Regions from separate parts of the Faecalibacterium sp. I3-3-33 genome, predicted to be linked through region 1. Evidence: predicted binding sites of a transcription regulator. Region 1 holds the regulator's gene; each other region holds the start of a gene.
What was found. Region 1 encodes Rex, which represses fermentation and respiration genes when NADH is low (regulators of the CRP and FNR family bind a similar motif). Its sites were predicted from a motif close to ATTGTTAANNNNTTAACAAT; they were not measured.
Positions count from the first base shown of each region.

Region 2: a site for Rex is predicted at 1,416-1,435, ahead of coaD (pantetheine-phosphate adenylyltransferase). Genes of this name have one in related genera too.
Region 3: a site for Rex is predicted at 1,740-1,759, ahead of fucO (lactaldehyde reductase). Genes of this name have one in related genera too.

Region 1 covers NZ_CP094469.1:599,818-603,070, forward strand. The annotation lists gene MTP39_RS02845 (FtsK/SpoIIIE family DNA translocase) at 1-81, opposite strand, end outside; gene MTP39_RS02850 (ClpP family protease) at 337-1,020, opposite strand; gene MTP39_RS02855 (redox-sensing transcriptional repressor Rex) at 1,275-1,916, shown strand; gene MTP39_RS02860 (thymidine kinase) at 1,921-2,526, shown strand.
Region 2 covers NZ_CP094469.1:1,476,621-1,479,873, reverse strand. The annotation lists gene MTP39_RS07095 (acetyl-CoA C-acetyltransferase) at 1-659, opposite strand, end outside; gene coaD (pantetheine-phosphate adenylyltransferase) at 741-1,241, opposite strand; gene MTP39_RS07085 (butyryl-CoA:acetate CoA-transferase) at 1,744-3,090, shown strand; gene MTP39_RS07080 (AI-2E family transporter) at 3,139-3,253, shown strand, end outside.
Region 3 covers NZ_CP094469.1:1,133,597-1,136,849, forward strand. The annotation lists gene MTP39_RS05505 (leucine-rich repeat domain-containing protein) at 1-97, shown strand, start outside; gene MTP39_RS05510 (sugar phosphate isomerase/epimerase family protein) at 390-1,238, opposite strand; tRNA gene MTP39_RS05515 (tRNA-Thr) at 1,519-1,593, opposite strand; gene fucO (lactaldehyde reductase) at 1,829-2,977, shown strand; gene MTP39_RS05525 (putative ABC transporter permease) at 3,207-3,253, shown strand, end outside.

The DNA of each region.
Region 1 (3,253 bases):
CCCTGCCGGGAGCCGCTGCTCTGCCCTTTTACGGCGGGCAGCAGTACGCCGTGTCGTTGATTTTCGTTTTTTTGTTGCCATTCTACTCTGTTCCCCAACTTCCCATAGACACAATAATTGATTCTACTATTGTACCACGCAAGGGCAAAAATGGCAAACCATAATGTTGTTTTTGTTGGAGGAAAATGGAACGAATCCAGCCCCTCTCGTGAAAAGGCAGTTCCGAAACGCCCGCAGGCGTTTCGGAACTGCAAATAAAAAAATAATTCCGCTGAATATGCGCAAAGCGAACGCGGAGCGCAGTTCAAATCGCCCGGCGGGGGAAGCCGCAAAGATTCACCCCCGCTCAATTTCCTTATACAGCCATGCCAGCGCGTCCGAAAGACCGCCCAGCTCGTCGATCAGCTTTTCCTTTACGGCGCGGCGTCCGTCCAGCACTGTGCCCATGTCCATGACCAGCTCCCCGGTGTGGAGCATCAGCTGGGTGTAGCGCTTTTCCGGCATGCCGCTGTGGGCGGCTACAAAACCGGTGATGCGCTGCTGCATCTGCTCAAAGCAGTGCATGGTCTGCGGCACGCCTAAGATCAGCCCGGAGTGCCGCACCGGATGCACTGTCATGGTGGCGGTGGGGACAATAAAGCTGTGCCGCGCGCTGACCGCCAGCGGGATGCCGATGGAGTGCCCGCCGCCCAGCACCAGTGTGGCGCTGGGCTTGGAGATACTGGCGATCAGCTCTGCCAGTGCAAGGCCGGTCTCCACATCGCCGCCCACCGTGTTCAGCAGCACCAGCAGCCCCTCGATGCGGGGGTCCTCCTGTACCGCCACCAGCTGGGGGATGACGTGCTCGTATTTGGTGGTCTTTTGCCCCTGCGGCGCTTCGGTATGCCCTTCGATCTGGCCGATGACGGTCAGGCAGTGGATGACATGACCGCCCCGGCTCAGGGTGACCGTGCCCAGATCTTCGATATCCTCTTTTTCCATCCGGTGCTGCTCTGCGGGGGTGTCTTTTGCCGTATCCATGCGCGTTCTCCTTCCGTAGCGGGGTCTTTGTGGGGTCAGTATCCCCCGGCAGCCGGGGAAGTATGCAGGAGAAAAGAAACAAAAAACTTTGTGAATTTTTTGCTTTTTTACAAATAGGTATTTGACATTCGCCTTTCATGCTGTATACTTTAAATAATATAACAGGATAAAACGGAACATCTCTCTGCGCGCAAAGAAGCCCCTTGCATGGCGGCAGAAGCTGCAGCGCGTTGGGCAGAAAGGAGAATTTTCCTATGAACACCCCCCAAAAAGCATCGATCCCTGTGATCAAGCGTCTCCCCAAATATTACCGGTATCTGCGCTCCTTGCAGGCCGACGGCATTACCAGCATCTCCTCCCGGGAGCTGGCTTCCCAGATGGGCACCACCGCCTCGCAGGTGCGGCAGGACTTCAACTGCATCGGTGACGTGAACGGACGGCAGGGCATCGGCTACTCGGTGGAGAACCTGCTTTCCATTCTGGAAAGCCTGCTGTTCGGCAACGGCGACCGCCTGCCCACCATTCTGATCGGCTGCGGCCGTTTGGGCAAGGCGGTGAGCCGCTTTATCACCACCGACACCAACGGTTACAAACTGATCGCCGCTTTTGATGTGGCTGAAAACGAGGTGGGCAAGGAGATCAGCGGCATCCGCATCCGGCACATTGACGAGCTGGAGGCATTCTGCGAGGAAAACAAGCCCAAGGTGGCGGTGCTCTGTGTGCCCCGCGATGGTGCACAGCAGGTGAGCGGACGGCTGGTGGATCTGGGCATCGAGGGCTTCTGGAACTTCTCCCACTATGACCTGTCGGTGCCTTACCCCGATGTGGTGGTGGAAAACGTCCATCTGGGCGACAGCCTGATGAGCTTGGGCTACCGTCTGCGCAATCAGGAGTGACGGCATGGCAAAATTGTATTTCCGCTACGGTGCCATGAACAGCGGCAAGAGCACGGCGCTGATGCAGGTGGCACACAACTACGAAGAGCAGGGCATGAAGGTGCTCATTTTAAAGCCGCAGGTGGATACCAAGGGCGGCGGGGAGCTGGTGAGCCGTCTGGGCGTGCGCCGCAAAGCAGACCTGCTGATCCCGCCGGAGCTGGACGTGTTTGCAGCTGTGAAGGCGGCAAACGATGCCGCCGGGCCGCTGGCCTGTGTGCTGTGCGACGAGAGCCAGTTCTTCACCCCGGAGCAGGCCGAGCAGCTGTTCATGGTCACGGTAGATCTGAACATCCCGGTGATCTGCTACGGTCTGCGGGCAGATTTTTCCCTCAAGGGATTCCCGGGCTCTACCCGTCTGCTGGAGCTGGCGCACACCATCGAGGAGATGAAGACGATATGCACCTGCGGGCGCAAGGCCATCTGCAACTGCCGCAAGGTGAACGGGCAGTTCGTCTTTGAGGGCGAGCAGGTAGCCATCGACCTTGAAAACGATGTGCAGTACGTCAGCATGTGCCCCCAGTGCTACTTCAAAGCGCGGCGGGCGTTCTACGCTGCAAAGGAAAACTGAGATACTTTTATATTATATACAAGCCGCTGCACCGTGCCGGGTGCAGCGGCTTTTTTGCGTGGAATGAACCCTCTCAGGCGCTCCCGCGCCAGCTCTCCCGAAGGGAGAGCCAAGCCGTAAGGTTTATCGCTAAAGTATTAGGTATACCGAGGAAGCTTCCGGCAGTGCTCTTGGCTCTCCCTTTGGGAGAGCTGTTACCGCAGGTGACTGAGAGGGCGAGGACGCTGCCCTTGGGGAAGGTGACTGCGAACGCAGTGAGCAGACGGAAGGGGTACCCCCCATAGGCTGTATACAGACTGATATATCAATTTGTTGCATTTAGAGGGACTGATATATCAACTGGGCGAAATACGCACGTTTTTTGCACTATTGATATATCAGTTGCGGCGGGACATTTGTCTGCTGAAGGGGAGAACGGGCTAAAGAAGATGGGTATGGGTGGCAGCTGCAAAGCGTGAAATTTTACAGGCAGAACGGCAAATGTAACAGGAATTATTGAAATTTTTGCCGTTATGCCCCTGTTGCATCCCAGATTTTTATGCAAGTCATTGAAGTATACAAGTTGCACAGTTTTTCAGCGCAAGTTTATTCATTTCGGCAAGGACGTCGAATCTGTTCTGAAAACAAGGGCAATATTTGTACGTTTTTATCCTGTATCACTGTAAATTGCATCTTTCTTTTTCTTGTGGCTTTTGTTATCATAATTGTATACAAGGGGGCATGTGCA
Region 2 (3,253 bases), 880 kb from region 1:
CCCTTGATGACAACAGGAACGATCTCGTCCTTGAAAGCGCCGTCCTTGATGGCCTTGTCAGCCTTCAGCTGGCTGTTGTATGCGAACTCGTCCAGCATCTCGCGGGTGATGGGGCTGTAGCCGTACTTCTTCTGGTAGGTCTCGTTGGTGCAGACGTTCTCAGCGGTCATGCCCATGTGCTTGTTGAAGCCGCAGGCATCCCACAGTGCATCGTTGACCATGGTATCCACGATCTCGCTCTTGCCCATGGGAGCGCCCATGCGGTAGCCGTAGCGAGCCTTCTGCAGTGCGAAGGGAGCCATATCCATGTTCTCCATGCCGCCTGCAACAACGATATCAGCATCGCCTGCCTCGATCATCTGAGCAGCCATGTTCACGCAGTTCAGACCGGAGCCGCAGACCACGTTGACGGTGACAGCGGGGGTCTCGATGGGCAGACCAGCCTTCAGGGCAGCCTGACGAGCGACGTTCTGGCCCAGACCAGCCTGAATGACGCAGCCCATGTAAACATGATCGACCTGCTCGGGCTTGACGTTTGCACGGTCCAGAGCTTCCTTAATGACGATGGAGCCCAGCTCAGCAGCGGGAACGTTGGCCAGAGTGCCACCGAACTTGCCGATAGCGGTGCGGCATGCAGATGCGATAACGATCTTTTTCATGTGAATAGCCTCCTGAATTGTGTATGTGTGTTACTTATCGGTTACCCATTTATCAAAACGCCCTGCGGCATTTTTGCGGTATCAGGTCTCTTCCCTCTCCCGGAGCTGTGCGTATTTTTCGTTGACGGCCTTTTCCACATTGGGTGTGACGAACTTGCTGATGTCACTGCCGTAATACGCTGCTTCCTTTACGATGGTGGAGGAAAGATAACTCCATTTGATGCTGGTGGCAAGAAACATGGTCTCGATGCCGGGCATCAGTGCGTGGTTCGTTTGCGCAAGCTGGATCTCGTTTTCAAAGTCCGTTACCGCCCGCAGCCCGCGCACCATTACGGATGCGTGGCGCTTTTTTGCGAACTCCACGGTCAGGCCGTCGAAGCCTTCCACGGTCACGTTGGGGATGTTCTTGCAGCATTCCTGCAGCATAGCCACCCGCTCCTCCACTGTGAACAGCGGATGCTTGGCGCTGTTGATCAGCACCGCCACAATGAGGTGGTCGTTGATCTTTGCTGCGCGCTTGATGATATCAAGATGTCCCTTGGTGACCGGATCGAACGACCCGGGATAAACTGCTGTTGCCATCGGTCAGTGTCCTCCTTGTGCGCTGTAATTACTAAGCGCGATGTGGTTCTGCCATGATAGCACTTTCCAGCCTTGGGTGCAACCTGTAACTGCTGTGGTGCGTTTTATCGTTAAATTTTAAACGAATCATTCCGCACTGCTCCGCAGTTGCTTCCCACGCTATTAGTAAAGCACATCGTCAAAATTTTATCAAGACTTTTTCTCAATTTTTTTGTTTTTTACGTACCAAACAATCCCCACATAAAGCCAAGAAAACTGTTCATTATGCTATACCGGCTGTTTTTTAGCCAAAACTATTGATTCTACACTTTGTTAATGTTATAACTAAGTTGAGCTGTTCTGCGCAGCGCGGAACACACACTGCTGCCTTGTTTATAAGGTTACCATACAGATGTGGCAAAACGGTGTGCATTCCGCAAAACAGGCGTAAAACAGCTGCATAATTTGTCCGCACAGAATTGTTTACAATTCTTTTATGTATTTTAAGAGAGGATGGTTTATAATGGATTGCAAGGAACTGTACGCACAGAAGCTTATGACTGCTGCGCAGGCTGCTGCTCTGGTCAAAAGCGGCGACTGGGTGGATTACGGCTGGGCTGTGAACACCCCTGTGGCCGTGGATGCCGAACTGGCGAAGCGCCTGCCGGAGCTGGAAGGGGTCAACTTCCGGGGCGGCATTCTGATGTGGGTGCCGGAGATCTTCCAGATCGACGACCCTGCTGCCCACATGACTTGGAACAGCTGGCACATGGGCGGCATTGAGCGCAAGGCCATTGCGCAGGGCTTCTCCTTCTACTCCCCCATCCGCTACTCTGAGCTGCCCCGCTACTACCGCGAGAGCAGCGACCCCGTGGATGTGGCAGTATTTCAGGTGACCCCCATGGACGAGCACGGCTACTTCAACTTCGGCCCCAGCGCTTCGCATCTGGGCGCTGTTTGTGAGAAGGCCAAAAAGATCATCGTGGAGGTCAACACCAATATGCCGCGCTGCCTTGGCGGCATGGAGAACTGCGTACACGTTTCTCAGGTGACCGGCATTGTAGAGGGCGCAAATCCCCCCATCGGCCAGATGGCCGCTGCCGGTGCCGCCACCGAGGTGGATCTGAAGGTGGCCAACCTCATCGTGCCGCAGATCCCTAACGGTGCCTGCCTGCAGCTGGGCATCGGCGGTATGCCCAACGCCATCGGCGGGCTGATCGCACAGAGCAATCTGAAGGATCTGGGCGTGCACACCGAAATGTATGTGGATGCCTTTGTGGATATTGCCAAGGCCGGCAAGATCAACGGCAGCCGCAAGCAGCTGGACAAGGGCCGTCAGGTCTACGCCTTTGGTGCCGGCACCCAGAAGATGTACGATTACCTGAACGATAACCCGGAGTGCATGTCTGCCCCGGTGGACTACACTAACGACATCCGCAGCATTTCCGCACTGGATAACTTTATCTCCATCAACAATGCCGTGGATATCGACCTGTTTGGTCAGGTGAATGCCGAGAGCGCCGGTGTGAAGCACATTTCCGGCGCAGGCGGTCAGCTGGACTTCGTGCTGGGCGCATACCTTTCCAAGGGTGGCAAGAGCTTTATCTGCCTGTCCTCCACCTTCTTTAATAAAAAGACCGGCCAGCTGGAAAGCCGCATCCGTCCCACGCTGGAGAATGGCAGCATCGTTACCGACACCCGCGCCAACGTGCACTATCTGTGCACCGAGTATGGCTGCGTGAACCTGAAGGGCTTGACCTCCTGGGAAAAGGCCGAGGCTCTGATCAGCGTGGCACACCCGGATTTCCGTGAGGAGCTGATCCGCGAGGCCGATAAGCTGCATATCTGGCGCAGAAGCAACAAAATTTAATAAGCGCTGCGGGTATTCCCGCTGCCCGCAGCAGGAATGGAGTTTGTCATGATGGACAAAAAGCCGCACATCAAACCGTATCTCTATGGGATGCTCGCAGGGTTTGGTGCCATTGCACTGAGCATCATCTTCTTTTTCCTCATTTACCGCTTTGACGGCTTCG
Region 3 (3,253 bases), 530 kb from region 1:
CGGCAAGGGCATGGAAAGTTGTGTGCGTACAGTAGGCAGTGGCAACACCGACTACGGCAAAACAATCATCAACGGCGTGGAGCGCACCGCAGCATAAACATTTCTCAGCGATAAGGGAAAGCAGAAAACAGCCCCAACAAAAAGAGATAGACTTCCCGGAAAGGGCGGTCTATCTCTTTTTTTGTCATGAGCTGAAACTGCAACAAAAACTTTTTTTTAATAAATAGCCAAAATAATGGAAATGTAAAGGCATGAGCCTTTGCCGCTGGCAGATAAAAGCATAGAATAACAAAAAAGTCTGAACTGAGGCATCAGCCACCGGTTCAGACTTTTTTCATACCATAAAACCACAGACGGCTGCGGCCAGCAGCCTGCGGTTCAGTTTGTTGTCAGCACTCATCGTACTGCTTTTGCAGGTATTGTAGGCACTGGACGGCGTTTTCCGGGGTAGTGTTCTCCAAGGTGGCGAACACATAGGGCTTTTGCTCCTTGGCGAACCGCAGAATGGTGCGGTAGTCGCCCATGCCGCCCTGCCCGGCACCGGTGGCAGCCAGCTGCCCGCCGGCATCCTGCCGCAAGAAGTCCTTGAAGTGGATCATGGCCACGTCCTTGCCCAGCAGCTCGATAGCCTCGGCGAACACTTCCTCCCGGCGGTCTACGTTTTCCATGTTCAAAAGGTTCACCGGGTCCAGCAGAATTTGCAGATTGGGGCTGCCGATCTCGTCCAGTACAGTGCGGGCGCGGCGGGCGTCATACACGATGTGCTTGACCACCGGCTCAATGGCAATGGTCACGCCGTACTGCTCGGCGCAGCGCACCACCGGCTTGAAGTTTTTGATAAAGGTGGCAAGGGCGGCATCGCTGCGGCACTCCGGGCAGAACTTGTACTCCGCGTTGGGTGCACCGGTCTCGGTGCCCACCATGCCGCAGCCCAGCAGGCTGGCAAAGCGGATATGCGCGTAGTACTTTTCCTGAATGGCGTGCAGGGCATCCGCATCCGGGTGCGCCAGATTCAGGTAGTTGCCCAGCACCGCAATGTCCAGCTCGTTTTTGGCAAACAGGCGGCGCAGATAGGCCGCGTAGCCGGGGGTGAGAGCAGAGGGGGTGTTGGGCAACTCCTTCAGGGATTTGCTCAGTGCCAGATGCACGCAGGAAAAGCCCTTCTGGTGCACCAGCGGCAGCACCTGCTCAATGGGCAGCTTTTCCGCGTCGTGCAGACGCAGACCGAATTGGATCATGCTTGGTTCCTCCTTTGATTTGAGTGCGTTTTTACCATTATACACCAAAAATGTCTGCGGGGGAACACCTTAGATGTCTTTTGGCAGGTGCTGTTTGTCACCCCGGGTGGCACCCGGCGGCGCAGGTAATACAGATGTGTGTTATGCAGAGGGCGAAATGCTGATTTGTTGGCTTCTTTGTTAGATTATGCCATCCTTTCCGGGCATTTTGCAACGCATATAAAAGCAAAAATCCCACGATACACGCCGCCATTCTAGCGGTATATCGCAGGATTTTTCTTGGAGCTGGTGACAGGAGTTGAACCTGCAACCCACTGATTACAAATCAGTTGCGCTGCCATTGCGCCACACCAGCAAAGGTTACCAGAATAGTATAACACAGGCACGGCCATTTGGCAAGGATTGTTTTTTTGCAGGGGATGATAATCCTTGGAAACAGACAAAAATAACAGAAAACGATACACAAGTATAAAAATATGCTACAAATTTAAACAATTTTACATTGCAAATTTTTTGACGATGTGCTATGCTGAAACGTAGAGAAACGCCGCCGGAAAGGCGGCTGCAAACAGATTTGGAGGATTTATATTATGGCTGACCGCATTGTTCTGAATACCATCTCCTACCACGGCCACGGCGCTATCGAGAACATCGTTCCCGAGTTGACCGCCCGCGGCTACAAGAAGGCTTTCGTCTGCTCCGACCCCGACCTGATCAAGTTTGGCGTTACCAAAAAGGTCACCGACCTGCTGGATGCTGCAAACTTTGCCTACGCTGTGTACAGCGAGATCAAGCCCAACCCCACCATCGCCAACGTACAGGACGGCGTGGCTGCCTTCAAGGCTGCCGAGGCTGACTGCATCGTGACCATCGGCGGCGGCTCCTCCATGGATACCGCAAAGGCCATTGGTATCATCATCAATAACCCTGAGTTTGCGGACGTCCGCTCTCTGGAAGGCGTTGCTCCCACCAAGAAGCACGCAGTGTTCACCATTGCAGTGCCCACCACCGCCGGTACTGCTGCTGAGGTCACCATCAACTACGTCATCACCGATGTGGAGAAAAAGCGCAAGTTCGTCTGCGTCGACACCAACGATATCCCCGAGATCGCTGTGGTCGACCCCGATATGATGTCCTCCATGCCCAAGGGCCTGACTGCCGCTACCGGTATGGATGCGCTGACCCACGCCATCGAGGGCTACATCACCAAGGGCCACTGCGTCATCTCCGATATGTTCCATCTGGAAGCCATCAAGCTCATCAGCCAGAGCCTGCGCGGCGCTGTGCAGAACACCCCGGAGGGCCGCGAGGGCATGGCTCTGGGTCAGTACATTGCCGGTATGGGCTTCTCCAACGTGGGTCTGGGCATCGTGCACTCCATGGCACACGGCCTGTCTGCTCTGTATGATACCCCCCACGGTGTGGCCTGCGCCATTCTGCTGCCGGTGGGTCTGGAATACAACAAGAGCGTTGCCGGTGAGCGTTACCGCGCCGTGGGCAAGGCCATGGGCGTTATGGGCATCGACGAGATGAACGATGTGGAAGCCGCTGATGCCACCATCGCTGCCGTCAAGCAGCTGAGCGCAGATGTGGGCATCCCCGCAAACCTGCACGGCATCCTGAAGGAACAGGATATCCAGTTCCTCGCCGAGTCCGCTTTTGCAGACGCCTGCCGTCCCGGCAACCCCCGCGACACCAGCGTGGAGGAGATCGTGGAGCTGTATAAGAGCCAGCTGTAATCTACAAAAGTAAACTCCGAGAGCCGCTGCACCGTGCATGTGCAGCGGCTTTTTTTAACGGAAAAATGTTTTTAATTGCATCATTCCGGGCAGACTGCGGTCTGCCCGGAATGATGCGTTCGTAAAATGAAAACGCACGCCAATTGTAACATTTTTTTGCCGTCCCCTTGTATAAACCGGCGCAAGCGAGTACAATCAGAGCATAAAACTAGAAGGCGAGGAAAGCGCGATGACACTGAACTTCTATACATTGGGTGTGCTGTATCTGGTCTATTC